One region of the Alteromonas sp. McT4-15 genome, then DNA from elsewhere that is predicted to be linked to it. Evidence: riboswitches for the same ligand, from Rfam matches in the RefSeq annotation. Region 1 holds a riboswitch; the other holds the start of a gene.
What was found. A riboswitch is a leader RNA that binds a small molecule or an ion and turns the genes downstream of it on or off. The one in region 1 is predicted to bind thiamine pyrophosphate.

Region 1 (15,457 bases):
CTGTGATCACAGCTGCTATTTTGCTTCCCATGGTGAACGTTAACGCGAATAAAATAACGGCAAGCGCAGAGAAAATGATGGTTAGTGCGCGAATTGGGCCTTTTTTGTCAGCCAGTTTGCCACCGTAAATGTTACCGACAGCAACAGACACGCCGTACACGAGCATGATTAAGCTTATTGCCGACGGAGCAAAGCCAGCTTCTTCTTGCAAAATAGGCGCTAAATACGTGAACGCGGTAAATGTGCCGCCGTAGCCTAAAATCGTCATGAGATAGACTAGCACAAGACGAGGTTGAATCAGTACTCTCATTTGCTCACTTAAGCTTGCAGGCTTACTTTGCTTTAAGTTATTTGGCACCAATAACGCACTACCAATAAGCGCAATTGTGCCTAACGCTGAAACCACTAAAAATGTGGCTCTCCAGCCAAAGCTTTGACCAATCCAAGTGCCAAGCGGCACCCCCGTAACCAGCGCAACTGTTAAACCTGTAAACATGATAGCAATAGCACTGGCTTCTTTTTCTTTTGCAACCAGACCGGTGGCAATGGTCGAGCCAATAGAAAAGAATACGCCATGAGCGAGCCCTGTTAGTATCCGAGCCACAATAAGGCTTTCATAGCTTGGTGCTTGCCACGCCAACATGTTGCCTGCCACGAACAGCGCCATCAGGCTGAGTAACACATGCTTTCTGTTCCATTTTCCAGTAAGTGCAGTAAGCACTGGTGCACCAACGGCGACACCAACAGCGTACAAGCTTACAAGTAAACCCGCACTGGGTAATGTAACGCCAAGGTCTGTCGCTATAGTGGGTACTAACCCAACTATGACAAACTCAGTGGTACCAATAGCAAACGCACTTAACGTTAATGCAAATAATGCAAATAATGCAATAGGCATTGTTTATCCTCACAAAAGTTAAAGTGAACGTACGCTGTAGTAAAAATAGAAGCGTACATTCCAAAGGTGTTTAACAAGTGCATACAGTGTGAGGTTGTTTTTATTTGCAAAAAATAGCACTAGTGACAAAATACTTTTGTGATTTTTGAAAATATTAGAGAACGCTATGCCTGTAAAAGCAAAAACCGAAGACTTAGAAGCCTTTCTTACCGTTGTCGATACCGGGAGCTTTTCGAGCGCAGCAAACGTGTTGAATCAACAGGTTGCCAAAGTGAGCCGCGCAGTTACACGTTTAGAAGGTACTTTAGAAGCAACACTGTTAAATCGCACCACACGCAGGCTAGAACTGACAGAAGAAGGAGAAATGTTTTTACGCTATGCGCGAGACGGCCTCAACAGGTTGGAAAAAGGCGAAGAAGCACTACGACTGCTTAAGCGTGCACCATCAGGAAAACTACGTGTCGATGCCGCAAGCCCTTTTGTGCTTCACCAGCTAGCTCCACTGGTAAAGGCATTTAGCGAAACCTACCCCGATATCGCACTCGATATTACCAGCCACGACAGCATTATTGATTTATTGGAACACAAAACGGATATCGCTATACGGATAGGCGATTTGAGTGACTCAAACTTGCATGCTCGCAAACTGGGTAATAGTAAGTTGCATATTGTGGCTAGTCGAGAATACCTAAAGGCGCACCCAGCAGTGGGTGATGTCAGTAATTTAACCCAACATAAACTAATTGGTTTTAGCGACTCACCAAAGCTTAACCGTTGGCCGCTAAAGCAAGATGTGGAGTTGCGCTATCACTTACGTGCATCCAGTGGAGAAACTATTCGACATTTGTGCCTTGCGGGACAGGGCATTGCGTTGTTGTCTCATTTTATGGTGTACCGCGATATTGAAGCTGGGTCACTTGTACCTATTTTTGAAAATGACCTAGTGTCGCCGAATGGACGGGAATCAGTACAGGCGGTGTACTACAGAAACAGCGCGGTATCTTCTCGAATATCGGCATTTCTCGACTTCATTCAGCCGAGACTTATACTTTAAGAACGTTTAGCCTCGGCCTTTACCTAAAATCCTCTTCAGGGTGGTGTGCGGTAAGCCATTTACAATGAGTGCCGCTATCATCAAAACAGCACCTGCGACAACCATAGGTAGTAGCGTCTCGCCCAAAATAACCACAGAGCTCACATAGCCTACAATAGGCGTTAACGTGCTAATAAGCACAATTTTGTCTGGCGCTAGTTTAGGGCCTGCTGCTACCATTAAGCCGAATCCCAACCCCGTTGCTACAGGTCCTATATAGGTCAACAATAACCAATCTTGCCACTTGTAGTTTACAAAGTCTGGCGTAGGCTCATAGATAAGTGCAAGCGCCAACATTGCGATACCAGCGACGGTAAATTGCCAGAATACCGCTTCAATAACGCTGCCCTGCCATTTATGAAAAGAAACACGACGAATGGCTACCGCCCACAAAGCCGACGCTAACAACATGCCAAACAAAGGCAACCACGCACCAGGCTCTCCCGAGGCTAGCAAAATCATTGTACAACCCATGGTAGACACACCGGTAAGAATTAAACGCTTTGAAGGCGGTTTTTGTCGATACCACAGCGTATCGATTAAAAGCATCCAAAGCGGCGTGGTATAAATCAAAATACTTGCCGTACCAGCGGGAATAAACTGGAGTGACACCGTTATTAATCCCATCGATAGGATGAATTGAAAAAACGCCACAACAAAAACAACTGAGCGATCCTTACGATTTAACCTTGGAAGTCTTTTTTTTGTCAGCAATACAAAAAGCCCGAGCACAGGTAGGCTCAACAAAAAGCGTAAACACACCATCCAAACCGGGCCTACAATTTCCAAACCCACTTTCATACCGGGCCAATTGAGTCCTAGGCACAATACCGCAACTAAAAGCATTTTAATGCCTTTTGATTGCTCTTTTTCTATCAATGATGTTGTAGACATTTATTTGTCGCCTTGAGACACGCCACTGCGTTGGAGAAAAACGTAAGTCTTGTTGCCACACTGCATGCATGCCAAGACTTTTAAAGGGCGCAAATATAAGTGAAATAAGGCAGGATTGAAACCACTGGAGACATAATTCGCCGCGATTTATTGACCAACCGGTCAAGTTTTCACAGCCAAAATGGAAGGAAAAGATTACACTACTGGCGACAATACCAAATCTTACAGAATTTACACTAACACAACTACGCCATAGCAACATTTGGCCACTTCATGATCGCAGCATTTTCTTTCCCATTTTCAGTAGGATAGTAGTTTTTACGCAATTCTATGTGTTCAAAACCGTGTGTTTCATACAAATGAATTGCAGCAAAGTTACTCTCTCTTACCTCTAACCACACCTCACGCATACTGCGCGCTTTTGCCTTATCAAGTACGCGCTGAAGCAATGCCTTTCCCACGCCCCTTCCTCGGCAATGCTGTACTACGGCAATATCCATTAATGTGGCTTCATCAAGTACCTCAAGCACAATGGCATACCCAACAAGCTCGTTTTCATCAAGGGCAAATAAACCATAATAAGGTGGGGTAAAACAGTCAGCGAATGTACTGAGTTTCCACGGCGAAAACTGAGCTTGTACGTGAATGGCATGACCACGTTCAATCAATGCAGCTGGTGTGTCTGCAGTAACAAGTTGAATATTCAAGGCTGCTAACTCTGTGTTTTTGCCAAGGTAGTTAGCGCTAGCCACAGGGCGCGCTTTTGTGAGGGGGTTAACGACAGCGGTTCAGCAGGCAAAATAATTGCTTGTTCATCGACCGCTAGGGTTTTGCTTATCATCACTTTGCTTGCTAATTCAGATGGCAAACCCAGTTGCACGCAGGCTAACCGTAAATCATCGAGCCACTTAGCGCATTGCTTGGTCTGCTCAGTACTTAACGGCAGTCCTGCAGGCGAGTCAGGTATCGAGAAAGGCGCAGCTTGCGGTGTGCTCGTCGCGATATGCTTTTCTTGTTGAATAGCGTGAACTGGTTTTGCAATGCATTTATCATCTGCTTTGCTCGATTCAGATCCCATTTGCGCGCGTAACTGAGCCAGCCTTGACTGTTTTTGCTCTTGTGTTATCGGTTTGCTTTCTGTAGGCATTGCAGCGTGATGAGCATTGGTAGAGCTATCCGCTGCACGGACCCCTGTTTCTTCAAGCTTTGCTTCATACACAGCTTTCGGCACCCAAACTGGAATGCCCATCTCTTGTAAAATAGCTTGTTGATAAGGAGACAGTGACATAGATTTCACGCTAGTAAGTTAAGACCTGTAAGTTTACGTGATGTTTTGCTGACATTAAATAGCTTTTGCCCGAATGACAAGCCTACTGTTTTTAACTGTCGACGCTGCAGACATCCGACGATGTCATGCCATAACTGTTATTTGGTTAAAGTGACAGTGAAGATACTAAATATGCTTTTGATAGATGTTTGCCTAGAAACGACAGTAAGGAAAAGTGGCAGGGGTGGAGGGACTCGAACCCCCAACCATCGGTTTTGGAGACCGCTGTTCTACCAATTCGAACTACACCCCTAGCGCGCTGTGCATTATACGGATGACATCTAAAAGGTAAAGCCTTTTTGTCGCCCTAACGCATCACATGCTCAATTAACATGCAATGCGATGTTTTTTCAGACTAATTCACGCCAATTGGAAAATAAATGGCATAAATATGCCATTAGATTTCGGCTAGCAGTTTATTCGGTGTCGATTCAGAAAGCGCTTCGAACCAAAGCGCATTGGTTGTGCTAACAATGTCTTTGTGAAGACTAAACTTTTCATTTGCTTCACCGTGTGAAATAGAAAGAATATCCGCATAGCAACTGACAAGCTTATTACTCGTTGCGTCGTCGAGCTCGTTAATCAAACAACAGCTAGCCAAATCAAAATAACGGTTACCCATCGCTGAATATTCCCAATCGATAACCACCGGCGTATTGCCTTCTCGACACAATACGTGACTGTATAATAAATCGTTGTGACACAACACCAAGTCTTCATCGACCTGCTCACTACGCAAAACTGCGCTTCTAAGTGCCGTTGCTCGGTCATACAACGCATCGCCCTCAGACAAACTTGCAACGTGCAAGTAGTGCTGCCATCTGGCGGCAAGGTTTAACGGACGTGCGGTAACAGGAAGCTGATGAATACGCGCCAACACATTTGCCAGAGTTTCAGGGTTGCGCTGAGCCATTCGCGTATTTGGATGCCAATACTCTACCCAAATACGCTCATCGTCGCTCAACCAAATAGGCTTTGGCGCAATATCTACTTGGCACAGCTGTTGTTGTAACACAAACTGATGCGTGCGGTTAACGCCACTAAAATTGTCATCACCTAACCACTTTACTGCGTAGTCAATGTGTTGCGCTTTGTCTTGCAGCCGATAAACATGGTTTACCGCACCAGATGGATGACGCGAGAGAACCACGTCGCTGCTTAAGTTAAATGCGTTGTGAAGCTGCGCCAGAATAGTCGATGTGTCCACGTTGTTCCTTATACTCTACTCGCCATTGGACATAGCCGAATACGGAAAACCCAACATAGCCCAAAAACAAGCAAGCAGAAAGTGCATAACCTACCTGTAAATACAAATAAGCAGACGCAATGTTAATGAAGAACCAGTATACCCAATTTTGCAGTATTTTGTGTGCCACCATAAACGTGGTAATCACACTCAGTAAATTAATACTTGCATCTAAAAGAAGATGTTCACTGTTAAACTGAGACGTGGCGACTTCAGACATTATCCAAGCAGCACAGAGCATAGTAGGGACGATGATAGCGTGCACCCACCACGGCCAAAAGCGAATCGGTTTTGCCTCGCCATTTTGCCCACCTTTTGACCATTGATAATAGCCATACCCCGCCATCACCATATAGAAAAAGTTTAACGCGGCCTGAAACGGTAATGTAACTTGCCAAAATAACCACGTGTAAATCGCTGTGCTAATAAATGCACACAGCCAACACCAACTACTTTGCTTGGCTGCAAAAAACACATAAGCCATGGCCAATACCACCGCGCACCACTCCAAAGGTGACGTGGTAGTAATTTGCTCAACAAATATTGAAAGAAAGTCACCCATTATGATGACTTTCTTGCCTGCATGGCGTCGAAGTTAAGAAATTTGGCGACAAATATAGCCTGACCAACTTCTTCATGAGTTCGCTGCATTTCAGTACCTAGTATACCCATTACATCAGCATACTCTCCGGTAACTTGTGTGCTCGTTGAGCTCGTTGACACAGATAGTTCAGCGTAACTGTTTAATCTATCGATGAACGACTGAATTGGCGGAATGTATTCATTTACCAAAGGGTATAACGACAACTCGACCATAACTTGCATACCAAAATCCTCTTATTAGAAAGCGTATTTCACTGTTACGCCAAACTGTCGTCCATTGCCAATTTGGTAGTAAGGCTCGTTAAACGCGTATTCGTCGCGTGGATCGTTGCTAAACCCACCAAAGCCTCTGGTGTAATATTCACGGTCAAATGCATTTTGCACCCACAAAGACGTTTGCCAATTCCCTGATAGCATCACAACTTCTGAATTAAACAGTGCTGTACTCGGTGCCGTTACATCATGTCCGTCAGAGAATCGGTACTCACTCTTAAAGTCCATATCAACACGCCACAATAAAGTATCGGTAAAGGCATACTCACTGAATACATTAGCAGTCCACTTAGGCGCTTGCGCTTGTCGCTGCTCTTGTATTTCTGTGCCGTCTGCTAGGGTATACCCTTCAAATGTAGCACTTAAATACCCCACGCTGGCACTGACCTGCCACGCATCATTTGCTAACCAATTAAGTTCTAGTTCTGCGCCTTTATTTGTACCTAAGTCTGCGTTATCAATAATATCAACAAATCCAGCAGTACCATCATCACGAGTAATAACATCAAAATCGCTAACTTGTGTATCGGTTCTATCCATGAAGAATACTGCGGCGCGTGCAGTAAGGTTTGATGTTAAGAGTGGCTCCTTCACACCTAACTCGTAGTTCCAGTTGTACTCTTCATCGAAGAAACGCTGGTCGTCATTCACACGATTATCAGGGTTAAATCCAGCCCCTTTGAAGCCGCGCGACACACTAGCATAGTAAAAATGGTCACCCATTGTGTATTGGAGAGCCACCTTACCGCCTAACATTGTGGTATCAAAATCACGTGTTAGCCCGTTATTGTCGGCAAATTCGAAGTCGTAGTTTTCTGCGCGAATTCCCGCAACCAAGGTAAGATTATCTTGTAGCTGAGTTTCGGTTTGAAGATACAAAGCCGTTGTTGTTGGCGTGTACTCACTTGCATAGTCGTTACTAAGGTACGTGTACTGACGTAATAATTGCTCTTGTGAATTTTTGTAGAACGCCCCTACTGTCCAGTCAGTTTTCCCATCAAATAGTGCCGCTTCAGGTGAAGATACAAATCGAATTTCTCCTGTTTGGGTGTCTACATCGCGATAGTAGGCGTCAAATGATGTATAGCCCCACGGGTGAAAGCCTGTGAACGTCCAATCTTCGTCATAGCCATAGGCAATATTATGGGACGCATGCGTAGCAATGAGAATAAGATCGCCTTTGGCAGTGCGTGTTGTGCTGCGGGCGCTTATCGCATGTGTCTGATGTTCGTCAAAACCAGGCTCATCAGAACGGGTTTTGTTGTCATTGTCTAAAGAAAATGCGTCGTACCCATTATCTATGTCGTACCAACGATAAGTTACCGCCAATGTGGTGGTATCGTCTAACTCACCTTCCAACGCAAAGCGCAATGCAGTTTCATCAATATTATTGGTGTCATTGCGATTTAAAAAGGTATTTTCAACAAATCCGTCACTGCGATTATGTACTAGCGCAACACGATAACCCCAGTCTTGATTAATATCGTTACCCGTTGCACCTTCAATACGGTAGGTACCTTTGTTTCCCGCGCGCGCTTCAACATAGCTTGGCGCGTTACTGCCTACTTCATTACTGGTTAGTTTTACAGCCCCCGCTAGCGCACCAGTACCGTATAAAGTGGCTTGGGGGCCGCGATAGACTTCTAACTGTTTGGTGTCAAAGATAATACCTGCTGCCGCCAGACCAGAAAAATCAAATTCATCGACAATAAAACTAACAGACGGATTGATGGGCTCAGCAAACTGACTGCGCTCACCAATACCACGAATTTGAACGAAGCGACCGCGAGACGCACCAGCGGCAAAGTTAACATTGGGAATCGTATTTAGTACGCTATCGATATGGGAAGGCTGTCTACTGCGTAAACGCGCTTCGCTTAGAATAGTCGCGCTTGCGCTCAATTGGTCAAGTGTAGTCTGACGAAAGTCACCCGTTACCACAACGCGTTCGATATCTTGGGCTTGCTCGCTAACTTCATTGGTATTTTGAGCATAAGCAGCCACTGAACTGGCGAGTAAAGAAAGAGTGAAAAATGATTTGTACATGGGATCTCTTGTTCTTGTTTTAAGAAAAAAGATCCGGCTTTAACGGCAGGTGATAAGGCTATATTGTGAACCATCCCTACGCCGGTATTATCCGGATCAGGTTTAAGGGTTCCCACACAATGTGGATCTCAGACCGAAACACGGACACCCCTTGGCATATGTAAGAACATACTTAAGCGTATGGCTTACCAACTACGCGGAGTCTACCAGTTGGGTAAACGCCGTCAAGCGAAGATAACGTTAAGTACTATTTAATAAATATCTATGTTATTCAAACTTAACTTTCTTCAATATTCAGGTTGAGTTTTCTAACCTCGTCATCGGTTTGTGCTTTAAGTCCTTCCAGCGTTTTGCCGTGTGCGGTGGGCTGACGGGTTTCTGGGTCTACTTTTACAAACACAATATCATCAGCAAAGCAGATTGTTTTCTTTGTTGCCTTATTGCGAACCAAACAGCTTACGGTAATAGACGTGCGACCAACCGCTTTTGTCTCAAGCCCAAACTCAACAATATCCCCCTGCAATGCTGGAGACTCAAAACTTATTTCACCTATATGCTTGGTCACCAAACAGTTGGTTTCAAGCTGGCAAATTGCCCAAATTGCGGCTTCTTCGTCAATCCATTCCAACGCGCGGCCACCAAATAAGGAGTTGGCATAATTGAGATCATTTGGCATAACTAATCGCCGAGAAAGAAAGCGCATTCGAATTCCTCTTAATAAATCGCTACTATAGTCACTTAATTATACCGAAAAAACACTTTCATGGCGTTACAACAATTAGCCGATTGGTTATTTACTCCTTTTCTCGAACACGCTCACGGCACTACGCCTCGTTATCACAGGCGTGTTCTCGTGATAAGCGGTACAGAGCCATTTTGCGATACGTCTTGCAATGCATTAATTGCATCAGCCCCCCAATCAATAACCATTTCGCGATTTGGCGATAGCAAGACCCGAAAGCATGTGCTTGGCACTGAGTGTGATATTGCATTTTTTGATTGCCAAACATCGTTTTCCGCTGGAGATATGATGGCAGTAGCGGGCACCATTAAACACGGTGGTTGCCTTGTTCTGATTTGCCCCGACCTAACGCAATGGCCTAGCAAAGTTAAAACGTCCTCTTTATCCCACGGCTATACGCTAAGTTACAGTACCTATATAGCGCGCATGGTGGAAAAACTAAAAAGTAATGCTGATGTAGCAATTTATAGCGATTCACAGTTACATCTTCCGACACTGCGCCAGCCTCTCATACCCGCACTAGAAAACTGTAACTACGATAAGCAGGTCTTTGCATCTTATGAGCAAGCGCGTGGATTTAATGAATTAACCACATTTGACCAAACAGAACCTTGTCGTGCTCTTGTTACAGCACCACGCGGTAGGGGAAAGTCGTCGCTACTTGGGCTTGTTGCCAGTGAATTGGTGCGCCAAGGAAAACGTATATTACTTACCAGTAGCTTATCCGATAACGTCGTCCAAATATTTAAATTCGCGACTAAGCAACTTGGTGTGGCGCATATTGGCAATCATCACATTCACTATAACAAAGGTGAACTTAAATGGGTCGCTCCTGATAACGAACAACTTACAACTCAATTGTCACAGCATACTGACTTTATCATTGTTGATGAAGCCGCCTCTTTTCCCCTCCCCTTACTCAAAACCATTATCGACTCTCATCAAAATTGGATTTTAAGCACTACGTTGCAAGGCTATGAAGGCAGTGGTAACGGGTTTGTACAAAAACTATTGCCTACACTGCTTTCCTCTAAAGCAGAAGACTCTGAAGGAAAAGGCTCAGAAGAAAAAGACCCAGATACGGAAGGCAACGCCCCCTTGCCTAAGCATATTAGGCTGACTAACCCCCTGCGATGGTACGATGAAGATCCAATTGAACAATTTATATTAGACACGTGTTTGTTTGAAAAATCAGGGAGCAATCACGCTCTACAAGAGTACAGTAAACAAATCAGCTTTAATATGAGCGATACCACCTTTACATTGAGCGAAGTTAAGTCACTAAACGACGACATGCTCAGCCAAGTAATGCAATTGCTTACATTAGCCCACTATCAAACCACGCCAGATGATTTGATGCGTCTAGTTGATAGCCCTGATATTCATCTTGCCACGTTAAATCACTCAAATAATGTTATTGCAGCGGCTATTGTTAACGTAGAAGGTGGAGAACCACTTGCTCCACTTGCTCAGCACATTGCTACTGGCGAGCGCAGACCTAAGGGGCACTTGAGCGCCCAACGACTGGCCTTGTTGGCCGCAGATGCTACCTTAGCTACATCAAATTACTGGCGTATAAACCGCATCGCCGTATTACCCGCGTTGCAAGGCAAGGGGTATGGTTCTTTTTTACTAAGCGAAATAAAAAGCCGCGCAAATCATCACGCTGTTGATGCAATTACCACATCGTACGGCACCACCACTGCGCTAGATAGTTTTTGGACTAACAGTGGCTTTAGCATTGTCGATAAAGGGAGAAAACCGAACAAAGCAAGCGGAGAAACGAGTGCGTTAGCCTTTTGTGCCATGACTGAAGCGGCCAAACAATCACTAAAGCTCTTGTTGAGTTTATTTAAATGGCAAAACGATAATATTGATATAGCAACAGTACCCGAGGAGATTCAGGCTATATTAATGAAAAAACTACAGCATTTTATTGCTGGGAGCCGCACTCTTGATGATGTATGGCTAATACTCACACTTCTCATGGCTGCACTCAAAGACAACGAAAACGCATTCTTTGGTCATGCCATTAACCAGAAGAAAAAAGGGTCTTTACGCTATTTAAATAACAATGATGTGCTCACTGCAATAAGTAGTCATGAATTCAACATAGCGCTACTTAAGAGACAACTCAACGCCAATGGCATTAAAGACATTACCCGTATACTGCGCGAAGAAATAAAGCTGTTGTTTATGTAGCCTAGACGACTGAATAGTTATGGCTTGCACTGCGTTGAACCAACACGCTTTACGGTGGATAAAATGCTGCTCACACCGTATTTTTCACTAAATTGAAAGCAATAAAAAAGCCTCCATAAGGAGGCTTTTCTTTCGCTAATGCGCGGAATTAAATGCTAATACCACGGTTCTTCGCTTTTTCCTTGATGTAAGGTTCCCACGCAGCAGCATTGCGGCGTAGTGAGCGGTCTTTCTTAGCTTCCTGTACATGTCGGTAAGCAGACTTGAAGTTACCCGCATAGAAATTCGCTTCCATTAGTGTGAAGTGAATCTTCTCTGGGTCTTCAGCGCCGCGCTCAAGAGCATTTTCAAGTGCTTTGATTGCGCCTTTGTAGTCTTCAGCCACTAACAATAGTGTACCTTGCTTGCGGTAATGCTCTGGGTCAGAACTTTTCGCTGCCGCACGTGCGTACATGTTCGCAGCTGTTTTGTAGTTCTTCGCCTGGTGATATGCGTTTGCAATATTCGCTAGCATATCTGCATCATCTTTAAGCAAACCTTCTTTCATATGCTTTTCAAGCAGTTTAGCTGCTTTATAAGGCATACCGTTAGTTTGATAAAGCTGTGCAAGCGTTTTAATTTCACTGTCTTTTTTCAAGTAATCTTGCATATAAGCAAGTTCAAACGTTGAAAGACCTTTCTTGTAATCTTCTACAAGTAGGTAGAAGAAACCAAGTTGAGTCCACCAGTTAGGTGTTTCAGGAAATTTACGTACAAGTTCTTCTGCTACTGCAACCGTCTCAGGGAACATCTTACGCTCGTAGTACGACGTAAGCTTAAGTACATACGGGTTTTTGTTTGGCTCTTCGTACAAAGCAATTGCTTTATCCGCTGGCTCTACAATCTTCGCTAATTGCTTAGATTCATAGTAAGCCTGTGCCAAACGCGTATATACATCAGCGTCTTCTTTACAAGTGAATGTCATCCACTCGTTGTACCACTTAATCGCGTCAGTGTACTTATTCTCTTGCATGCTTAAGTCACCAAGTAACTTAAGTGTTTGAGAATGTTCTAAGTCATTAAGAACTTTAGGCTGAACTGAGTCTGCAAGGTAGCCATACGCTTTTAAGCCTTGGCCTTCTTGAGAAGCCAAAAGGTTACCGATAAAGCGTTTAACGTAAGCTTTATCGAAATCGTCCGAAGGATCGATTTCATATAATACGTTTAGTGCTTCGGTAACTTGGTCTTCGTTATAGAACTCAAATGCTTTTTGAACCTTTTTACCGGTACGCTCGCCTACAAGCGTTGTTTTACCCTTTTGATATCCAGGACAAACAACAGGCGAAGACTGCGCCAGTGCAACGGGTGCTGAAAGCACCGCGCCTGCACCAAGCACTAAAGCAACGGCAGTCATTTTGAATGAACGTTTCATCATGATCTATTGCTCCAGTTTAAAGTCTAGCTGTACGAACATGCCAGGTTGTTTAACCGGCTTGCCATCTACGATCTTAGGCTTATATTTCCATTTACGCAAAGCACGACGTGCTTCACGGTCGAAAATACGCTTAGGTTCAGCATCAATAACTTCGATATCGTCTACACCACCAACTTCGTTGATAGTGAATGACAGTCTTACCCAACCTTCACGGCCGTCACGGGCTGCATCAGGCGGATATTTAGGGTCGATACGAACGATAGGTGTAGCATCACCATCGCGCTGCATTGCACCAACACCACCAATGTTTACACCAACACCACCTGTATCTACAGCAGGAATAGCTAGGCTAAAACCATCTGCATCAGGTTCTGCTGCTTCCGGCTCAACTTGCTCCATTTTAGGAGGCTGAGGCGGTGGCGGCGGAGGCGGAGGCGGAACACGAGTACGCGTTTGCGTCTGGTCGTCTGGTTCCTGCATTACAATATCGATCACCGGTGCAGGCGGAACTTCGTCTGCTGGTCTAGATGAGTTCTCAATCAACTTTGCCATTAGAACGAACAGGGCGAATGCAACACCAGCACCTAAAAATATAGATACAATTATACGTAACATCTTATCCCCTTGCCGCTACCGAGACTCGGTTAACGCCAGCGGCTTTAACCTGATCCATAATCTCAACTACTAAACCATGCTTCGCTTTTACATCAGCTTGAATGATTACGTAGTCAGTAGGCTGCTCGGTAAGCAGTCTTTCAATATTCGCTCTTACGCTGTCCGGCGCTACTTCACGTTTATCTAACCAAACATTTCCATCTTCCGTTACGGCGATAAAGATGTTTGCATTTTTGTGAAGAATCGCCTGGCTCGCATCTGGCTTGTTAACTTCAATCCCTGCTTCTTTAACGAAAACAGTGGTAACGATAAAGAAGATAAGCATGATAAACACGATGTCCAACATGGGCGTCATGTCGATCTGTGCATCTTCTTCCTCGGTTCTGACTTTTCGAGCCATAATCTCTCTCTCTAATGATGTGGCAGGCTATCAACTAGCCCTTCTCTTGCCAGCTTCACTTTCGCTTCAAGACGTGAACTGATGAACAGTCCAGATAGCGCAGCAACCATTCCCGCCATCGTCGGGATTGTTGCCATAGAGATACCAGCGGCCATAAGACGAGCGTTGCTGGTGCCCTGTGTTGCCATAGTCTCGAAAACACCGATCATACCGGTTACTGTTCCCAGTAGCCCGATTAGTGGACACATTGCAATAATGGTTCTAATAATCAGCATTCTAGCGTTTAGGTCGTCTGACGCTTGAGAAATCCACGCGTCACGGATTCTATGCGCATACCATGAAGTGGTATCAGCTCGGGCATCCCAATTGGCGATGATGTTTTTCTTCACCTTTGGAAAGACCGAGGTTAAATACCAGTAACGCTCAATCATTAATACCCACATGAGAAAGAGCGCGGCAGCAACGAAGTAAAGTACGTCACCGCCGGTAGCGATAAAGTCCCTGACCGATTCAAATAATCCAATCAGGTAATTCATATTACGCCTTCTCCGACTCTGTGTGAGCAGCTACGATACCCGCAGTTTGCTCATCAAGAATGTGGATGATTGACTTGCTACGAGACGCTACGATGCTGTGAGTAAGGATTAGAGGCAGAGCCGCGATAATACCTTGAGCAGTAGTTACAAGCGCCATTGAGATACTTCCTGCCATCATACGTGGGTCACCAGTACCGAATAGTGTGATAGTTTGGAATGTCTCGATCATACCAAGTACAGTACCAAGTAGACCTAGTAGAGGAGCAATCGCTGCGAAGATCTTGATTACGTTGATACCGCTTTCGATACGTGGAAGTTCACGTAGGATAGCTTCATCAAGCTTAAGCTCAAGGTTTTCAGCGTCAGCATTTTTGTTCTCTTGGTAAACCTTAAGAATGCGACCTAGTGGGTTGCCTTCAGAAGGGTTACTTACGTTCTTAAGCTGTGAACGCATTTTGCCGCCAACGATAGTTAGCGTAATCATTTTGTAAAGACCGATTAGTAGACCAACCGCTAGCATTAGCGTGATTGTGTAACCTACTGGGCCACCTGCGTGATAACGCTCAGACATTGTCGCTTTCTGCTTCAATAGACCAAGGATTGCACCTTGAGAAGGGTCAGCGAAGAAAGGAGTGAAACCTGAAGTCGCTTCCATTAGGTCTTGAGTAGACGCAACGAAGTGACCATCTGGTTGACGACCTAGAGGCTGAACAATTTCACCTTCAGCGTCGTACGCTAGGTAACCTGCTTCACCAACAAGGTTAAACGTACCAACACGTAGTACTTCTTGTTGTGATGAACCACCGTCAAGATTTACAACTTCTGTAGTGAACTTAACTACTTCACCACCTTCAGTCATTTCTTTTTGAAGTGCGAACCATAGGTCTTCTAGTTCTTTAATGTTTGGAAGACCTTTAGAGTCTTCAGACATTGCAGCTAAGAATTCACCACGGCCAGGGAATTGTGCACTTACGATTGAAGTAGAGATACGACCAAACGCTTCAGAAGACGCTTGACGTACAACACCGAACATTTCACCAAGCGTACCTGTCGCTTGATCTAGCTCAGCTGCTTTTTCGTTCAATGTAACTTCGTTGTCAGAGAATTGCTTCTGTAGACGATCGCCACGCGCTTGTTCAGCTTTAAGGTCAGCTTGCGCTTTGCGAAG
Region 2 (15,457 bases), on a different contig from region 1:
CGCGCTCATCGACGTAATTCCCAAAGGGGCAGCGCCATCTCTAAAAGCTGCTGACTCGCGGGTTGATAAAGAAAGTTCTGCATACGGATTAAACAACCGGTGTGCGCATATTAGTTGAAGTAATTGCTTTTCATCTGGCAAGTGTTGAGAGTGCTGTGCATTGTCTCGGTTTCCTTCGCATGCGCGCAATCGGGGAAACGAAATAGAGACTCGACTTTGCCAATAATGTTTTTGTATTAGTCGGCCATGCAAGGCGGTCATTACGCTGTCTACACGCCAGTCGCCAAGGCCGAGTAGGGCACCTATACCAATTTTGTCTATACCCGCTTGGCCAATGCGATCACTGGCTTCTAGTCGCCACAAAAAATCCTGCTTTTTACCACGCGTGTGTACCCTGGCGTAATACTGGGGTGAATAGGTCTCCTGATAAACCAACACCGCGTCTAACCCTTTTTCTTTTAATGTTTTGTAGTGATTTAGCGTAAGCGGCTGAACCTCCATCATTAGATAACTTACTTTGTCGCGAATAGCGTCAATGGTGCGCTCGAAATATTCCATGCCTACTTTGGTTTCGTGTTCACCCGTGACAAGCAGTAATTGCGAAAACCCCATTGCGTTAATTGCAGCAACCTCGGATAGCGTATCGCTAATTGACAATATGGTGCGCTTAATCTTGTTGCTCATGGTGAACCCGCAATAGGTGCATTCATTGGCACATAGGTTCGAGAGGTATAACGGCACAAATAACTGCATTGTGTTACCAAAGCGATGGCGGGTAAGGTGGTAAGCACGGCTTGCCATTGCTTCTAAGTAGTTTGCGCCAGCAGGTGAGATAAGCGCCATAAAGTCATCAAGCTCGAGTTTCTCTTTGCTAAGGGCGTGTTCCACATCATTGCGCGTTTTACTGTGAAGCGTTAGGGCAATATGAGACAAATCTTGTTGTAGCAAAGCGTCGGCTACTTTCATACTGTGCACTCCCACATTACGTTAGCGCGCGGTCTAAAAAAGCCGTTAGCGGGCTAGATGCTTGCGCTGTACGGTGTGTTGTACCAAGCCCGGCTTCAAACGCTTGCCGGCCGGTTTCTACCGCACTGGCAAAGGCATTGGCCATGGCAACGGGATTGCGCGCTGTGGCAATGGCAGTGTTGACCAACACGGCATCTACACCCATTTCCATGGCCGCCATGGCATCGCTGGGTTTTCCTATGCCTGCGTCTACAATGACAGGCACCGTCGCCTGCTCAACAATAATGTGTAAGAAGGGTTTAGTTTGAAGGCCCTGATTACTACCAATTGGCGCACCCAATGGCATTACGGCAGCGCAGCCAACTCCCTCTAATCGTTTACAAAGTACAGGGTCGGCCCCGCAATATGGCAAAACATGAAAACCTTTTTTAACCAGTACTTCAGCGGCTTTAAGGGTTTCAATGGGGTCGGGAAGCAAATATCGTTGGTCAGGGTGTATTTCTAACTTTATCCACTGACTGCCAATTGCTTCATAGGCGAGTTCAGCAGCAAATATCGCTTCTTGTGCAGTTTTAGCTCCAGAGGTATTTGGTAATAGGGTGACTCCAAGATTGCGTAAAACACTCAGTGTCATGTCTGTACACGTATTGCTGGCTACGCGTTTCATCGCCAGTGTCACAATAGCGCTTTGTGAGGCCCCAAGGGCATCTTGCATTGTATCGGGATCACTGAATTTTCCTGTACCAGTAAGTAATCGAGAGGAAAAAGAATGGTTGGCAAGCGTTAACATTATCTCAGCCTCCGGCTACAAGTGTGAATATATCGATGGTGTCACCACAATTTAAGTGGGTTGTTGACCACTCTCGTTTACTGACAATGGTGCTGTTCACCGCAACGGCTGTACCTACGCTGTCGAGTGATTTCAATGCGATAAGCTCGCTTAGAGATATAGGCGCAATAACATTCATGGCCTGACTGTTAACGTTGATATGTATTTGAGTCACTGGCAAACCTCGCAATGTGATGAAGGTAAAAGCGAAAACGACTGCATGCTGCCTTGTGCAACATGACAGTTGAGGTAGCGTCCCCATTGGATATCCGCACTGTAGCGTTTAGACAGAAAAAGTAACGCTTGCGCAGCTTGATGGCAGGCGGCCATACCAACCGCAGGTCCAAGCACCCCTTGGCTGATGCAATCCTCTTGAAGAGTAATATGCTCGACTAAGCAGGCATAACAGCCTGTGTTTTTAACCTGTGATGAGATGTTTATTGCCTGCCACGTTACACCGCTAGCACTTGCCATAAATAACGGGATTGAAGACGCTATACAGGCATGATTTATTTGCTGGCGCGTGGCAACTGAGTCGGTGCAATCAAGTACGCAAGTCGCATTGCTTAGTAAGGTTGGTAAGTTGTTACTATCAACAAATAAGTTTTTATAAATGCAGGTTGTGTGTGGGTTAACTTTTTTGAGTTCATTACAAAGCGCTTTGGCTTTAAGCTCGCCCAAGTGCATTTCGTTGTAGGCAATTTGTCGTTGTAGGTTGCTCATGTCGACAACATCACCATCAATTAATGTAATTTTACCTACGCCAGCGCCTACCAAATAGCGTGAGGCAAGCGTACCTAATCCACCAAGACCAATGACCACCACGTGAGACTGCATAATGTTTTGCTGCCCCTGCTCTTCAATTTCGCTAAGCCCGAGTTGTCTGCTGTAGCGCTTTATGTTCTGTTTAGTAAGCAAAGCCTGCCTCCCGCGCCAATGCGTGAAATGCGTCTTTAGGATTGTCGGCTTGCGTAATTGCCGTGACGACAGCAATGCCGTTTACGTGAGTTTGAGCAACAGCGTTAATGCGGGCGCGTGTAATACCCCCTATTGCCACGGTTGGAATGTCTTCGCAAAGCGAAACGTAATTCGCAAGTCGAGACACACCCTGAGGGCTTGAGGGCATATCCTTAGTGGTGGTAGGGAATATATGACCTAATGCAATGTAAGAGGGGGTTAAGCGTTTGACGCGTTGAATTTCTTCATAGCCATGGGTAGAAATGCCTAAGCGCAACCCTGCTTGTTGAATGGCATGCAGATTGGCATTTTCTAAATCTTCTTGGCCCAAATGTACGCCATAAGCACCCAACGCTATGGCCCATTCCCAATGGTCGTTGATGAATAGCTGACATGACGTATTACTGGTCATATCAATGGCTTGCTTGATTTGGTCGCGAATGGCATCCGGCGGGCCGTGCTTTACTCGCAGCTGTATTATTTTAACACCTGTAGGCAATAGCTCTTTTAGCCATTCGACACTATCAACCACAGGGTAAATACCCATTTCGCGTTCTATAAGTGGCGCAAAGGGTAAAAGGGAAGACGACTTACTAATCTGTGAAAGCGCACTGGCCGTGTGATTAGTACCAGCGTACACATCGGGAAAAGCACTTGGACATTGAGGAAACCCAATAGTGCGCGCGTTGAAGGTAAGCCCAGGAATTTGTGCACAATACTGACGTACATGATTTACGTACGCAATGGCGAGGGTAAGTGCATCAAGCAAATCATAATGACGCACAACAAACCCGCACAGTGCACTGGCAAGCATGCACCCTGTACCACGCAACTCGCCATTGCTATTGCGCTTGAGCGCAAATGTTCGCGTGTAATTGGCGGTGACAAAAATATCGAACACCTGAGTGTTATTTGAAGTAGCACCTAGTGGCTTGGTTAGGTGCCCACCTTTTACAAGAACTGCATGAGCGCCGAAGTTGATGAGCTGCTTAGCGCACGTCAGTGCCTCTTCCACACAGGTAATGTCGTCATTATGTTGTGCAAGCACGCCAAGTTCTTGAATATTGGGGGTAACGACATCGACAGTTTGCAGCAACTGCGTTATTGCATGGGTACTTAGCTCACTTAATTGACCGCCCGACGAACTGCTAAATACCGGATCCCAAACGACAAAAGGGCGAGTTGCGCCAAGGGCTTGTATACGAGTACACAATAGTTGTGCTTGCTCGTCATTGGCAATAGCCCCAATTTTTATTGCACTGGGCAAGGCATCCTGTGCCAACACTTGCCACTGTGCATTCAAAGCAGATACTTTTGTTATATCGCGACTTAGCATCACTGTATTTGACTGTACGGTAAGCTGAGTTGTCAGTAAGCAGGCGTGTACATCAAGGTCTGCCAGTGTAATAGCGTCGCGAGAGAGACCCGCCCCGCCACTAGAATCAATCCCACCAACACACCACACAACCCGCTTTTTCATTACCGACTGTGTCATGGCAAGTTCACCTTAGTATCTGCCGCATGGTAAAGCGCTGCGCCCGATTGATTAAAGGCCTTTGCCATATCCTGCATACCTTGCTGTTTCTCCTCAGCTTGTTTTGCTACATCACGCACTTCTTGCGAAATTTTCATGCTGCAAAACTTGGGGCCGCACATCGAGCAAAAATGCGCAACTTTGCCAGATGCCTGAGGAAGCGTTTCATCGTGATAAGCGCGGGCCGTGTGAGGGTCTAGAGACAAGTTAAATTGGTCTTCCCAGCGAAACTCGAAGCGCGCTTTTGACATGGCGTTGTCCCGTATTTGCGCGCCGGGATGGCCTTTTGCTAAGTCTGCCGCGTGCGCCGCAATTTTGTAGGTAATTAAGCCTTGCTTGACGTCTTCTTTGTTTGGCAACCCCAAGTGCTCTTTTGGCGTGACGTAGCACAGCATGGCGCAGCCATACCATCCAATCATGGCAGCACCAATGCCTGACGTGAAATGATCGTAACCCGGCGCTATGTCTGTGGTAAGTGGGCCAAGGGTATAAAACGGTGCCTCGTGGCAGTGCGTTAACTGCTCTTCCATGTTCGCTTTAATCATGTGCATTGGCACATGCCCTGGGCCTTCAATCATTACTTGAACATCGTATTCCCATGCAATTTTGGTTAGCTCGCCTAACGTGCGCAGTTCTGAAAACTGTGCATCATCGTTTGCATCCGCCACGCTGCCAGGGCGAAGGCCATCGCCAAGAGATAGCGACACGTCGTACTGCGCACAAATCTCACAAATTTCGCGAAAATGTTCATACAAAAAGCTTTGTTTGTGATGGCTCAAGCACCACTTAGCCATAATAGAACCGCCACGCGACACAATGCCCGTTACGCGTTTGGCGGTAAGGTGCACATACTCAAGCAGTACACCTGCGTGAATGGTGAAATAGTCAACCCCTTGCTCTGCCTGTTCAATAAGTGTGTCTTTAAACATTTCCCAGGTTAAGTCTTCTGCTACGCCATTAACTTTCTCTAGCGCTTGATAGATAGGGACTGTACCAAGTGGCACTGGACTGTTACGCAATAGCCATTCTCGGGTTTCGTGAATATTGCGGCCGGTAGACAAATCCATAATGGTGTCTGCACCCCAGCGAGTTGACCACACCAGCTTTTCCACTTCTTCTTCAATCGATGAGGTCACCGCGGAGTTGCCAATGTTGGCGTTAATTTTCACCAAAAAATTGCGCCCGATGATCATTGGCTCAAGTTCAGGGTGATTAATGTTGCATGGAATAATGGCACGGCCCGCGGCGACTTCATCTCGCACAAATTCAGGGGTAATAGTCTCTGGTAAGTTGGCGCCAAAGTGTTCGCCTTTGTGCTGTTGCGTTAGCTCTGCTTCTTTAATGGCCTGTCGGCTCATATTCTCTCGAATGGCAATGTATTCCATTTCGGGGGTCACAATACCTTGGCGAGCATAATGCAACTGCGTAACATTCTTGCCTTGCTTGGCTTTCAGTGGTTTACGCTCACGAATAAAGCGGAAATCTTCGGTGAAGATGTCATTTTCTCGTTCTTTAGCGAATGATGATGACACGCCATCCAGTGCAAATGTGTCGTCTCGCTCTGCAATCCATGCTTGGCGAAGTGGTGACAAGCCCTTGTGAACATCAATGGTTTGCGCTGGGTCGCCATACGGCCCTGATGTGTCATAAACAGGAATGGCTGGGTTAGGTTCAAAAAGCGGGTTTTCTTCTGTGCCACCTACCAAACTGTCGTGCTGGTGGATAAGCCGCATAGCCACTTTAACATCATCGCGGCTGCCGGTTTCGTAATGGCGTGTGGAGTTAGGGTACGCTTCGCCCGCTAGTTCATTGATAAATTGTTGCGCTTGTTTGCGCTGTTCGCGTCGTGTCGACATAGCATTTTGGCCTTAAAGGTTTAGGTTTAAAAATGCTTGTCAGGAGTGAAGGAGAATATAACGCAGGATTGAAGCAAGAAAGTTATCGCAGTACGTGGCTTTTTGCGCTGTGCAACACTAACACATCAAGATGCTAAGGCATCTAAACCATAGTAACAACGTGTGCTACTACAACAGCACAACAAAAATTCTACTTAAGCATTATATTTTCTTGTTCCCTTCGCAGGTATTAGCCTGATCAGGTTCAACGGATCCCGCTTTCGCGGTCTCAGCTTACTGGGTATCCAGTGAAGCACTCCGACAAGTAACTTGTATTTGAATATACTTAAAGTGAAATAGATTTCAAGGGGAGAAATTTATTTCTTGTCATTGCTTCTTGGCGTTTCTTCTAGTTATCGAGAGTAAAACAACGCTCACAAAGAAAAGTGCAAGATGCTCTGGTTCGCTTACCTCACTGACCTGAAGGTTGCCAGAAAACGCGCCTTCGAAATTGAGTTGGGCGCCAGTGTAAGATGAAAAGGAATCAACATACACTCCTCCCGTTATTAAACCTTTTTCAAAAGTGAAGTCTGCATATGGGGCTAAAATATGCCCGTGAATATTACCTTGTTCAAATGTGATAACTTCAGCGTTAATGAAGTTGTAGAGTATATTTGAACGCTCGGGCAGCCCCCAGAGCACGTCGAATGAATTAAGGGTAACAACGTTGTCGCTGGCTATATTAAGAACTAAAAAATCGTCAGTTTCAAACAAGCTACCCTTAAGGCCAGTATAAGTATTTAATTCGTCCAGTGTTATATCCGCAACGAACATGTTATCGCTATACGCATTATGCATATCTGCTTGTAACTCAAGTATTGAATACTGTGCATTAGCGCTCACGTTAGAATCAAGTTCTGCTAACGCTTTAGAAAATAGCGCAAGTTCTGCAAATGCATCTGCAATGTTTAAATCGCTTGTTTTGTATAGCTTACTTCCCCAAGAGAGCGGATCATGCCATTGGCTTGATGAGTCGTTCGTATAATTTCCTTTTACAACAGTATCACCCTTAATATTTCCACTGCCCTTCGCACTTAGGTCTCCCTCTACATGTAGGACTGTACCACCATTCGATGTCACTCCTACATCGTAATGATCGACTATAGCGTTGCCCCCCACGGCGATTGCGCCTTGAGAGTCTGCGTCATACAGGTTCGCATTCTGACGAGTTACAAGATTGAAGTTCGCTGACTCACCCAAACTAAGATCTATATGACTTGCTTGTGCTTGCGCAGATAGTGCAGCGATAAAGCAAATGCTAATAAGAGAAAAGGTAAGACGCATAGATACTCCACAGATACGTTCACAGATAGACAGCTAACTTCAGTAATTACATAAAACTTCGCAATGACAGCGTTGTCATTAACATTTGTCGGGGAGTATAAACGTGTGTTTGAATTTTGTACAGTGGTTTCTGCGAGTCTAACTCTCGTTAGACTCTTTGGGAGTGCAGTGCAAGCCCTTCTTTATAAAGCTGAAGGGCAGTTGCAGTGTCTTGATTACGTTCGCTTATGGCTGACAACAGCAATAAATCTTCTTTTCGCGCTTTCATTTTGGTCGCTTTTAACAACGCTTTTTCTGCAAGTACGTCGTCACCGGAGTTAAATGCTACTTGGCCAAGTGTTGAATATAACGCCACGTTGTCTTCGTCTTGCTTTATCCAGCTTTCCAGTAAGCGCAGTGACGGTGACGAGTCCGGAATGTTCAGTTGCGTGAAAAGTGGAAACAACGCACTATTGAGGCCGCGTTTTTGCCAATCAACCAGCAATTGCTGGGCGTCAGCGTGCATACCTTGATCGAGCAATTGCTGAATGTACGCTGCACGATAAGCGTCGTCGTGACGAAGTTTACGGGGTAAATTTTCCCAATAGCTCTTAAGCTCAACAGCGCCTTGTTTGCTGGCAATCTCTGCAAACTTCCCTTTTGCGATGCGCTGACTCCACGCAGTGTAATCTTCTTTTGATAGCGCTTTTCGCCAGCTACCTAAGTTATTTTGTAATGTTTGCCACTGTCCTAGTGCTGCAAGTAACTGCGCCTTTAGTTGCACAACTTGTCTGTTCTCACGAGACTTGTCATCAAGCTCATCTAATTTCGCAAGCGCAGCTTCGTGTTTGCCATCAACCATGTCGATACGTGCGTGCATCACGGTAGCGGCAAGGGTTGCATTCGCAAACTCGCTAGCTTGTTCTAGGAAATAACGCGCTTTGTCGAAGTCGTTGTTGGCGAAAGCAATTTGAGCAGAGGCTAAATAATTTACGCCTTCAAAGTCACCGTTGGTGGTTTTACTCAATGCTTTTTTAGCAGTTTCAAAGTCACCGGCTGCCATGGCATGCAAGCCATCGTAAAACGCACGCTTTCGCTTGCGTTCTCCCAGTGCACCAAACCATTTATGTGAACCTGTAAATAAGCTTAATGCCCACATGACTAGACGCAACAAGGCATAAGCACCTACTACACCAATAATAAGAAACAGGCTAAAGCTTATCACCGTCATTTCAATTCCCTTATTGCCAAGGGAAATGAGTACATAGCCTTTATCGCCCAATATCATTGGCCCGACAATGAGCGTAATTATAAATGCGGCAAGGACCGCTAACACAATCGTTAACCATCTCATAGTGCGCTAGCTCCTTGTCCAAACACTTGCTTTACACGGTTATCAAGTAACCCTTCAAGCGGCTTTTGTGCTTTTAACTCTGAAGGAGTAGGGCGAGACACGTCGGTATTAAGCAAATTCTGAATTGCGTTAACAAAACCAGTGACTTGGCTAGTCTCTATATCGAATTTTTCGATCAGCAGGGTTTGAGCGTATTGTAGCGATTGATTGTAAAGGCCTGCGTCACCCTTCAATGCCGCCGACTGTGCATGCATTAACTGTAAGCGCAGTTGCTCTTTGAGTAAAAACTGTGCTTCCAGCGACAATACTGGCTCAACCGGGCCCTCAATCGTTTTAATGGTAAATAGGTCGCCTACCAACTTATCCCATACTTTAGCTAAATTGGCTTTCCAATCATCGGTAGATTCAGACAAGGTATTGTCTTGGGCATTCACATCTTTCGGTTTTTCGAAAGTATCTAATGGCAGTTTATCAATTTGTGCAACCATGCCTGTTAGCGCGAGCGCTACCGAGCTAGGTGACACTGGATTTAGCTGTTGAAGCGTTTGAATATCTTCAGCAAGGGCAGCGCGAACGGGTAACACAGACGGGTCGGCCAAAGATTTTAAGCGTTTGTCAGCATTTACTAACAACAAAATGGCAGTGCGAACGTCATTTTCCAACCATAGCTTACGACCGGCCATACGAACGAGGTAATCTGCTTCGGCAATAAGCCAATCTGCAGGTCGTCGACCTTCCACATTCTTAATCTGCTCAAGGGCAGATTCTGCTTGCAGAGCAAGGGTTTCATTTTTCGATTGTAATGCTTTAAGTGCATTGTTGAGCGCATTATTACTCTTGGTAATTTCATCCAGTTTCGCATTCAACTGGTTACGCTCTTGTACTATTGCGTTAAGGTCGCTGGCATTCTTTTGCTGGGTGTCTAGTGTTTGCTGTTGTGCAGTTTGTTGCTGCATATAGTACCAATAACCGGCACCGGCCATTGAAAGTACTATCAAAAACAGAATGACAACGACAAACCAAAGTAGCCCGTTACCTGATGATTTGGCTTGCTTGGGCGAAGAAGGCGTATCCGTTTTTGAGTCGATAACCTCTTTTTCGGCGCTAACCGTTACCAACTCATCGCCTTGAGGACGACTCTCATTATTATTGGCCATTTAATACTCCCAGTTATCCTTTACCCAAGCCGTTAAGGCCTGATCGGTAGCGCGTGAACAAACAAACACGCAGTCCACCCCAATGTTCTTCAATGAATTGGCAATGCGCTCACTTACGGTTAACCATGGCAGGGTCAAAAGTGTATTGCCATAGTGCGTAATTAATTGGTTCGCCATTGCTTCGCTTGTAGCGATAATGCCGCTAACGTCGCTAATTTTCCACCGTTTTGTGTAAACTGGACGGGTAAGTTGCTCGCGCTTGTAAACACAAAAGCTGCTCACTTCGATGCCGCGTTGCACCAGTCCTTGCGCAATGGCATCTCGTCCACCTTCACCTTTAATAATACCTACATGTTGGCAATTTGGCTCATTGAGTTGCTGCATTGCCAATATACCTTCTGATGTATGGTCGCAAGGCGTGAGTATTGTCACATTTGGCGTGTGACTAAAAGCCTTGTGTAATTTCTTGGCGGTGGCGTCGCCCACCGCAATCAAGGTTGTCAAATGAGTATCAGTGCTACTTTTTTGCTTTATGCCTTCTACGGTAGCCTCTACGGCATACACGCTGGTTACCACTATGGCATCTAACGCTGTAGTTGAAATAAAATCGCGCGCTGCACGGCTTTCTGAGGGAATGTAAACGATATCTGATGTGGCGACGCCTACCGCATCAATACCTGCGTCCTCAAAAGCACGGGCACTTGTTTTTAATTTTGGCAACGGGCGAGTGAAAAGTAGCATCAAAGGTTCGCTAGTTATACAACGCTTTTAAAATCTCACCAGCACCTTGGGCAAGTAACGCCTCTGCGACTTCAATACCAATGTCATTAGCGCGTTCTCTTGATGCCGTAGCAGAGGCAAATAAAAGTGTTGAACCATCGGGTTTGCCCACCATCCCTGTTAAGGTAAGCGTGTCGCCATCTAGCGTTGCAAAACTACCAATAGGAACCTGACATCCCCCTTCCAGACGTTCGTTCATGGCGCGCTCAGCGGTTACACGTGTATGGGTGTCGTCGTGGTTTAAGGCTTGAAGTAGTGCGATAAGTTCATCATCGTCGTTGCGGCACTCAATGCCCACTGCGCCTTGTCCTACGGCTGGCAACGAAATATCGGCAGGCAGTGGCATGCGAATACGCGTTTCCATTTCAAGACGAATTAGGCCCGCAGAAGCGAGAATAATGGCATCGTACTCACCCGCATCTAACTTGGCGAGTCGTGTATTCACGTTGCCGCGCAAGTCCTTAATCACTAAATCAGGGCGGTATTTTCTAATTTGACACTGACGGCGCAAGCTTGATGTGCCCACAACGGCCCCTTGCGGAAGTGCATCTATGCTATCGAAATTATTCGAGACAAAAGCGTCAAATGGGTTTTCGCGCTCACAAATAGCATGCAACCCAAACCCATCAGGAAATGCCACTGGAACATCTTTCATAGAGTGCACGGCAATATCGGCTCGCCCTTCAAGCATGGCAATTTCAAGCTCTTTAATAAATAGCCCTTTGCCGCCAATTTTGGCCAATGGCGTATCTAAAATTTTATCGCCCTGAGTACTCATTGGCACCAACTCTACCGTTAGCGAAGGGTAATGCTCTATAAGCTTCGCTTTCACATATTCAGCTTGCCAAAGTGCCAGTGCACTTTTTCTTGTTGCAATGCGAATGGTACGGGTAGTGTTAAGGTGACTCATGGTGATTCCAAACAAATTAAATTTAACAGTTGTGTGTATGCTAGAGCGTGTTGCTTTGGGTTGCAAAAACGTTATGCACTAACTTCGCACTAGTATACCCATTCTAAGGCTTAATGTTTGAAAATACCCATAGTTTTCTGTTTGGAGATATGTCGCAAATCAGTCTATGCTGTGGTGGCAAATTAGTGAATGACTAAGGCTCGGTTTATTCTGAACAAAGACAATGTGTTAAGCAGGCGTGATATTGGGGAGCAGGTGTTGTAATGGAACACTCATCGGTAAGGCAGTTGTTACGGGGTACACAGCAAAATGAGGCGGAAGCGAAACGCAGACGTTTAACGCTGTATTTCATATCGTATGTTGGCGGCACCATAATGGCAATTATGGCGTGGATTAACATCAATGGCGGCGATATGTTGCTCGTGGGCTCGCTCGCAGGTTCTGCTGCTGTTATTTATGCCAACGTAGTACTGTCTCATGTTTTTCCCCGACATGATCTTTTCTACTATGTAGCAGGCATTATCGTTTGCTTTACCATAAATGCATTGGTGTATACCGGCGGATTAAACAATACGGGGTTGTACTTTATTTTCCCACTTTTGTTTATTCAAATTATTGTTGTGAGGTATAAACCCGCCATCTTGTACGTGGCCATTACGCTCGGGCTGGCAATTTTAATGCTGTACAACCAAGATAAAATCGCAGCAGAGTATGCACCAGAGCATGTATCGCGTTTTCTAATAGCGACCTTTTGTTTTGTATGTGTGGCTTTTATCGGAGAATACTTCTGGCATCAAAGTCGTCGTGAAATGCTCAAAGAAAACCTTGAGCGCATGCGTCAGGCGAATACCGATCCTCTTACAAAGCTTCCCAATAGACGCTTTCTTGAAGCCGTGTTTTTCGAACGGGCCATGCAAGACCCCGGCAGCTATTTTCCACTCAGTACGGTTGCGGTAGATATTGATCACTTTAAGCGCATAAACGATAAATACGGCCATGATATCGGCGATGAAGTGCTCATACATTTCTGCGCCTTAATGAAACAAGCTGTACGCAATACGGATGTGGTAGCCCGAACGGGTGGCGAAGAGTTTTTAGTGCTATTTCCTAAAGCCAGTTTAAGCCAAGCCGTGAAGTTAGCCGAAAAGATGCGAGAAACTATAGAAGAGAACCCCTTTGAAAAAGGGGATATTCATCACGCCATTACAGCTAGTTTTGGTGTTGCCACTGCCCTAACAGATAACAACATTCATGCGACATTAAAGCAGGCAGATGACAACCTTTATGCCGCTAAAAATAGCGGCAGAAACAAAGTTGTGGAATAACAGACACTAACTTGCGAGTACTTTCTGTAACCAGGTGCTAATGTCGTTTAACTCTTGCATACACACGTTATGCTGCATGGTGTAGGTTTGCCATGTAGCATTAAATCCATTATCTGACAGCGTTTTAAATGCAGCGTTACCCATAAATACTGGTACCACTTCATCTTGATCGCCGTGTGCCATCATAATAGGCGTGGCACGGTTAGTGTCAGTTGCTTCGCTCGCAAGCAATGCCGGTTCACACATGTATGTTGACAGTGCCAGTACGCCAGCGAACTGTTGTGAAAAGCGCGGTGCAAGATGCAACGCAATTACGCCGCCTTGAGAGAAGCCAGCGAGTACAATTCGGTTTGCAGGAATGCCACTGTCAATTTGCGCTTGAATTAATTGCTCTACTTGATCTGCTGATTCTTTCACGCCCGTTAAATCGGCACGACTGTTAAAGTCGAGTGACTTAATGTCATACCACGCTCGCATGCGCATACCATTATTAATGGTGATAGGTCGCTCGGGGGCATGGGGGAAAATAAATTTAACCGCCATACTATCAGGTAAGCGAAGTTCAGGGACGATAGGGGCAAATCCGTGACCAGAGTCACCAAGTCCATGTAGCCAGATAACGCAGGCATCAGGCGTAGTCGCGGGGTTTATTTCTACGCACGGCAGAAGTTGCTGGGTCATTCTAGTATATCCTGTTTGGTCTTGTTGCTTGTTGGCTAGAGCGCATAAGCGCAAAAGCGCTGTAAGGTTTATTATTATCTTTATTGCCACATTACAGTGAACGTGTATTTGTAACTAAACACTATTACGCAATCTAATGTCGCGTTTGAGCGCTTATGTCGCTTAATACAATCGTTATTACTGCAGTGCGCTTACCTATGCTATCATTGCGGTTTGAAATCACCATACTTTGACAGAATTTTAATACCCTATGGCTTCACTACTTGGTAATTTGTTCATTCTTGCTGCACCTTCCGGTGCTGGCAAATCTAGTCTTATTAAAGCGTTAATGGAAAAGTACGAGGGCAGTACTACCTCGCCAATGCAGGTGTCTGTGTCTCATACTACACGTCAACCTCGCCCAGGTGAGGAAGATGGCGTTCACTATCACTTTGTGAGTCGCGAACAGTTTGAAGCCCTTATCGAACAGGGTGTTTTCTTCGAGTATGCTGAAGTATTTGGCAATTACTACGGTACGTCGCGCGTTACAATTGAACAAACGCTACACCGTGGTATTGATGTATTTTTAGACATTGATTGGCAAGGCGCGCGCCAAGTGAAAGAGCTGATGCCTGATACATGTGGTATTTTTATTTTGCCCCCCTCGCTAGATGTTCTAGAGCAGCGTTTAAATAATCGCGGCCAAGATAGCGATGAGGTGATTGCGGGCAGAATGTCACAAGCGGTAGCGGAAATGTCACACTTCAACGAGTTTGACCATGTAATTGTTAATGATGACTTTGCAACTGCGCTTAGCGATCTTGAGGCCATCGTAACAGCTCAGCGACTAAGAACCGTTAAACAACAAATGCGTCATCAGCCTTTGTTGGACGAATTGCTCGGTAACGCGTAAGCTTGCATTAATAATTACGTGTTTTGACCCAAAAGCGTGTGATCACAGCGATCGCGCTGTGTTAATTTCACACAAAACGCTAGGATCGCGAGGTACAACCATGTATACTACGCGGCCGTTTTTTGAATAACTTGCTCAACCTAATTTTCGGAGAAATACATGGCTCGCGTAACTGTAGAAGATGCCGTAGATAAAATTGGTAACCGCTTTGACCTAGTGCTTGTTGCTGCACGCCGTGCACGTCAAATTGCCACTGAAGGCAAAGATCCTATGGTTGATGTTCAAAACGATAAGCCAACTGTAACTGCTCTTCGTGAAATCGAAGAAGGCTTAGTGACTGCTGCTACACTTGAGCAAGCAGAGCTTCAAGCACAAGAACAGCAAGAACATGCTGAATTTGCGTCAGTAGCAAATATTCTATCTGATCAGTAAAACATGCCCTTTAGGGCTGTTTACGAGTAATTTAGCGCCAGTGCTTTGAAAAAAGCACTGGCGCTTTACTTTTGGCGTATTGGCTTATAGCACAATAAAACGTATTCTTAGGGTTGTAACGTTATATAAGGGTCACGCTGCACTGTGTATTTGTTTGAAGGTTTGAAGCAGAAAGTTGTTGAGTATTTACCAGCTGAACGGGTTCAGCTGGTACAAGATGCTTTTATTTTGGCGCAAGAAGCCCATGACGGCCAAATGCGATCAAGCGGCGACCCCTATATTACACACCCTGTTGCGGTGGCGGGTATTCTCGCCGATATGCATTTAGACCATGAAACTATCATGGCTGCGTTACTTCACGATGTTATTGAAGATACCCACTACGACAAAGACGACTTAGCTGAGGCGTTTGGCGATACCGTTGCCGAGCTTGTGGAAGGGGTAAGTAAGCTCGATAAGTTAGCGTTTAGCACTAAGCAAGA

Region 2: linked by a shared signal. The riboswitch ahead of thiC (phosphomethylpyrimidine synthase ThiC) and the one ahead of LHL20_RS11875 (TonB-dependent receptor) in region 1 are both predicted to bind thiamine pyrophosphate.

Annotation. Positions count from the first base shown of each region.
Region 1 is NZ_JAJALG010000014.1:69,918-85,374, forward strand. It holds gene LHL20_RS11830 (MFS transporter) at 1-898, opposite strand, end outside; gene LHL20_RS11835 (LysR family transcriptional regulator) at 1,065-1,952, shown strand; gene LHL20_RS11840 (DMT family transporter) at 1,959-2,885, opposite strand; gene rimI (ribosomal protein S18-alanine N-acetyltransferase) at 3,131-3,637, opposite strand; gene LHL20_RS11850 (alanine acetyltransferase) at 3,598-4,173, opposite strand; tRNA gene LHL20_RS11855 (tRNA-Trp) at 4,389-4,465, opposite strand; gene LHL20_RS11860 (phosphotransferase) at 4,610-5,419, opposite strand; gene pnuC (nicotinamide riboside transporter PnuC) at 5,376-6,020, opposite strand; gene LHL20_RS11870 (YkoF family thiamine/hydroxymethylpyrimidine-binding protein) at 6,020-6,283, opposite strand; gene LHL20_RS11875 (TonB-dependent receptor) at 6,299-8,380, opposite strand; TPP riboswitch at 8,437-8,542, opposite strand; gene LHL20_RS11880 (acyl-CoA thioesterase) at 8,658-9,083, opposite strand; gene LHL20_RS11885 (GNAT family N-acetyltransferase) at 9,144-11,324, shown strand; gene LHL20_RS11890 (tetratricopeptide repeat protein) at 11,473-12,738, opposite strand; gene LHL20_RS11895 (energy transducer TonB) at 12,742-13,353, opposite strand; gene LHL20_RS11900 (ExbD/TolR family protein) at 13,355-13,753, opposite strand; gene LHL20_RS11905 (MotA/TolQ/ExbB proton channel family protein) at 13,765-14,289, opposite strand; gene LHL20_RS11910 (MotA/TolQ/ExbB proton channel family protein) at 14,291-15,457, opposite strand, start outside.
Region 2 is NZ_JAJALG010000004.1:154,772-170,228, forward strand. It holds gene thiH (2-iminoacetate synthase ThiH) at 1-966, opposite strand, end outside; gene LHL20_RS05200 (thiazole synthase) at 983-1,756, opposite strand; gene thiS (sulfur carrier protein ThiS) at 1,761-1,970, opposite strand; gene LHL20_RS05210 (HesA/MoeB/ThiF family protein) at 1,967-2,713, opposite strand; gene thiE (thiamine phosphate synthase) at 2,703-4,247, opposite strand; gene thiC (phosphomethylpyrimidine synthase ThiC) at 4,244-6,142, opposite strand; TPP riboswitch at 6,341-6,452, opposite strand; gene LHL20_RS05225 (choice-of-anchor A family protein) at 6,509-7,465, opposite strand; gene LHL20_RS05230 (heme biosynthesis HemY N-terminal domain-containing protein) at 7,614-8,798, opposite strand; gene LHL20_RS05235 (uroporphyrinogen-III C-methyltransferase) at 8,795-9,955, opposite strand; gene LHL20_RS05240 (uroporphyrinogen-III synthase) at 9,956-10,696, opposite strand; gene hemC (hydroxymethylbilane synthase) at 10,707-11,645, opposite strand; gene LHL20_RS05250 (GGDEF domain-containing protein) at 11,909-12,970, shown strand; gene LHL20_RS05255 (alpha/beta hydrolase) at 12,977-13,651, opposite strand; gene gmk (guanylate kinase) at 13,902-14,543, shown strand; gene rpoZ (DNA-directed RNA polymerase subunit omega) at 14,703-14,975, shown strand; gene spoT (bifunctional GTP diphosphokinase/guanosine-3',5'-bis pyrophosphate 3'-pyrophosphohydrolase) at 15,120-15,457, shown strand, end outside.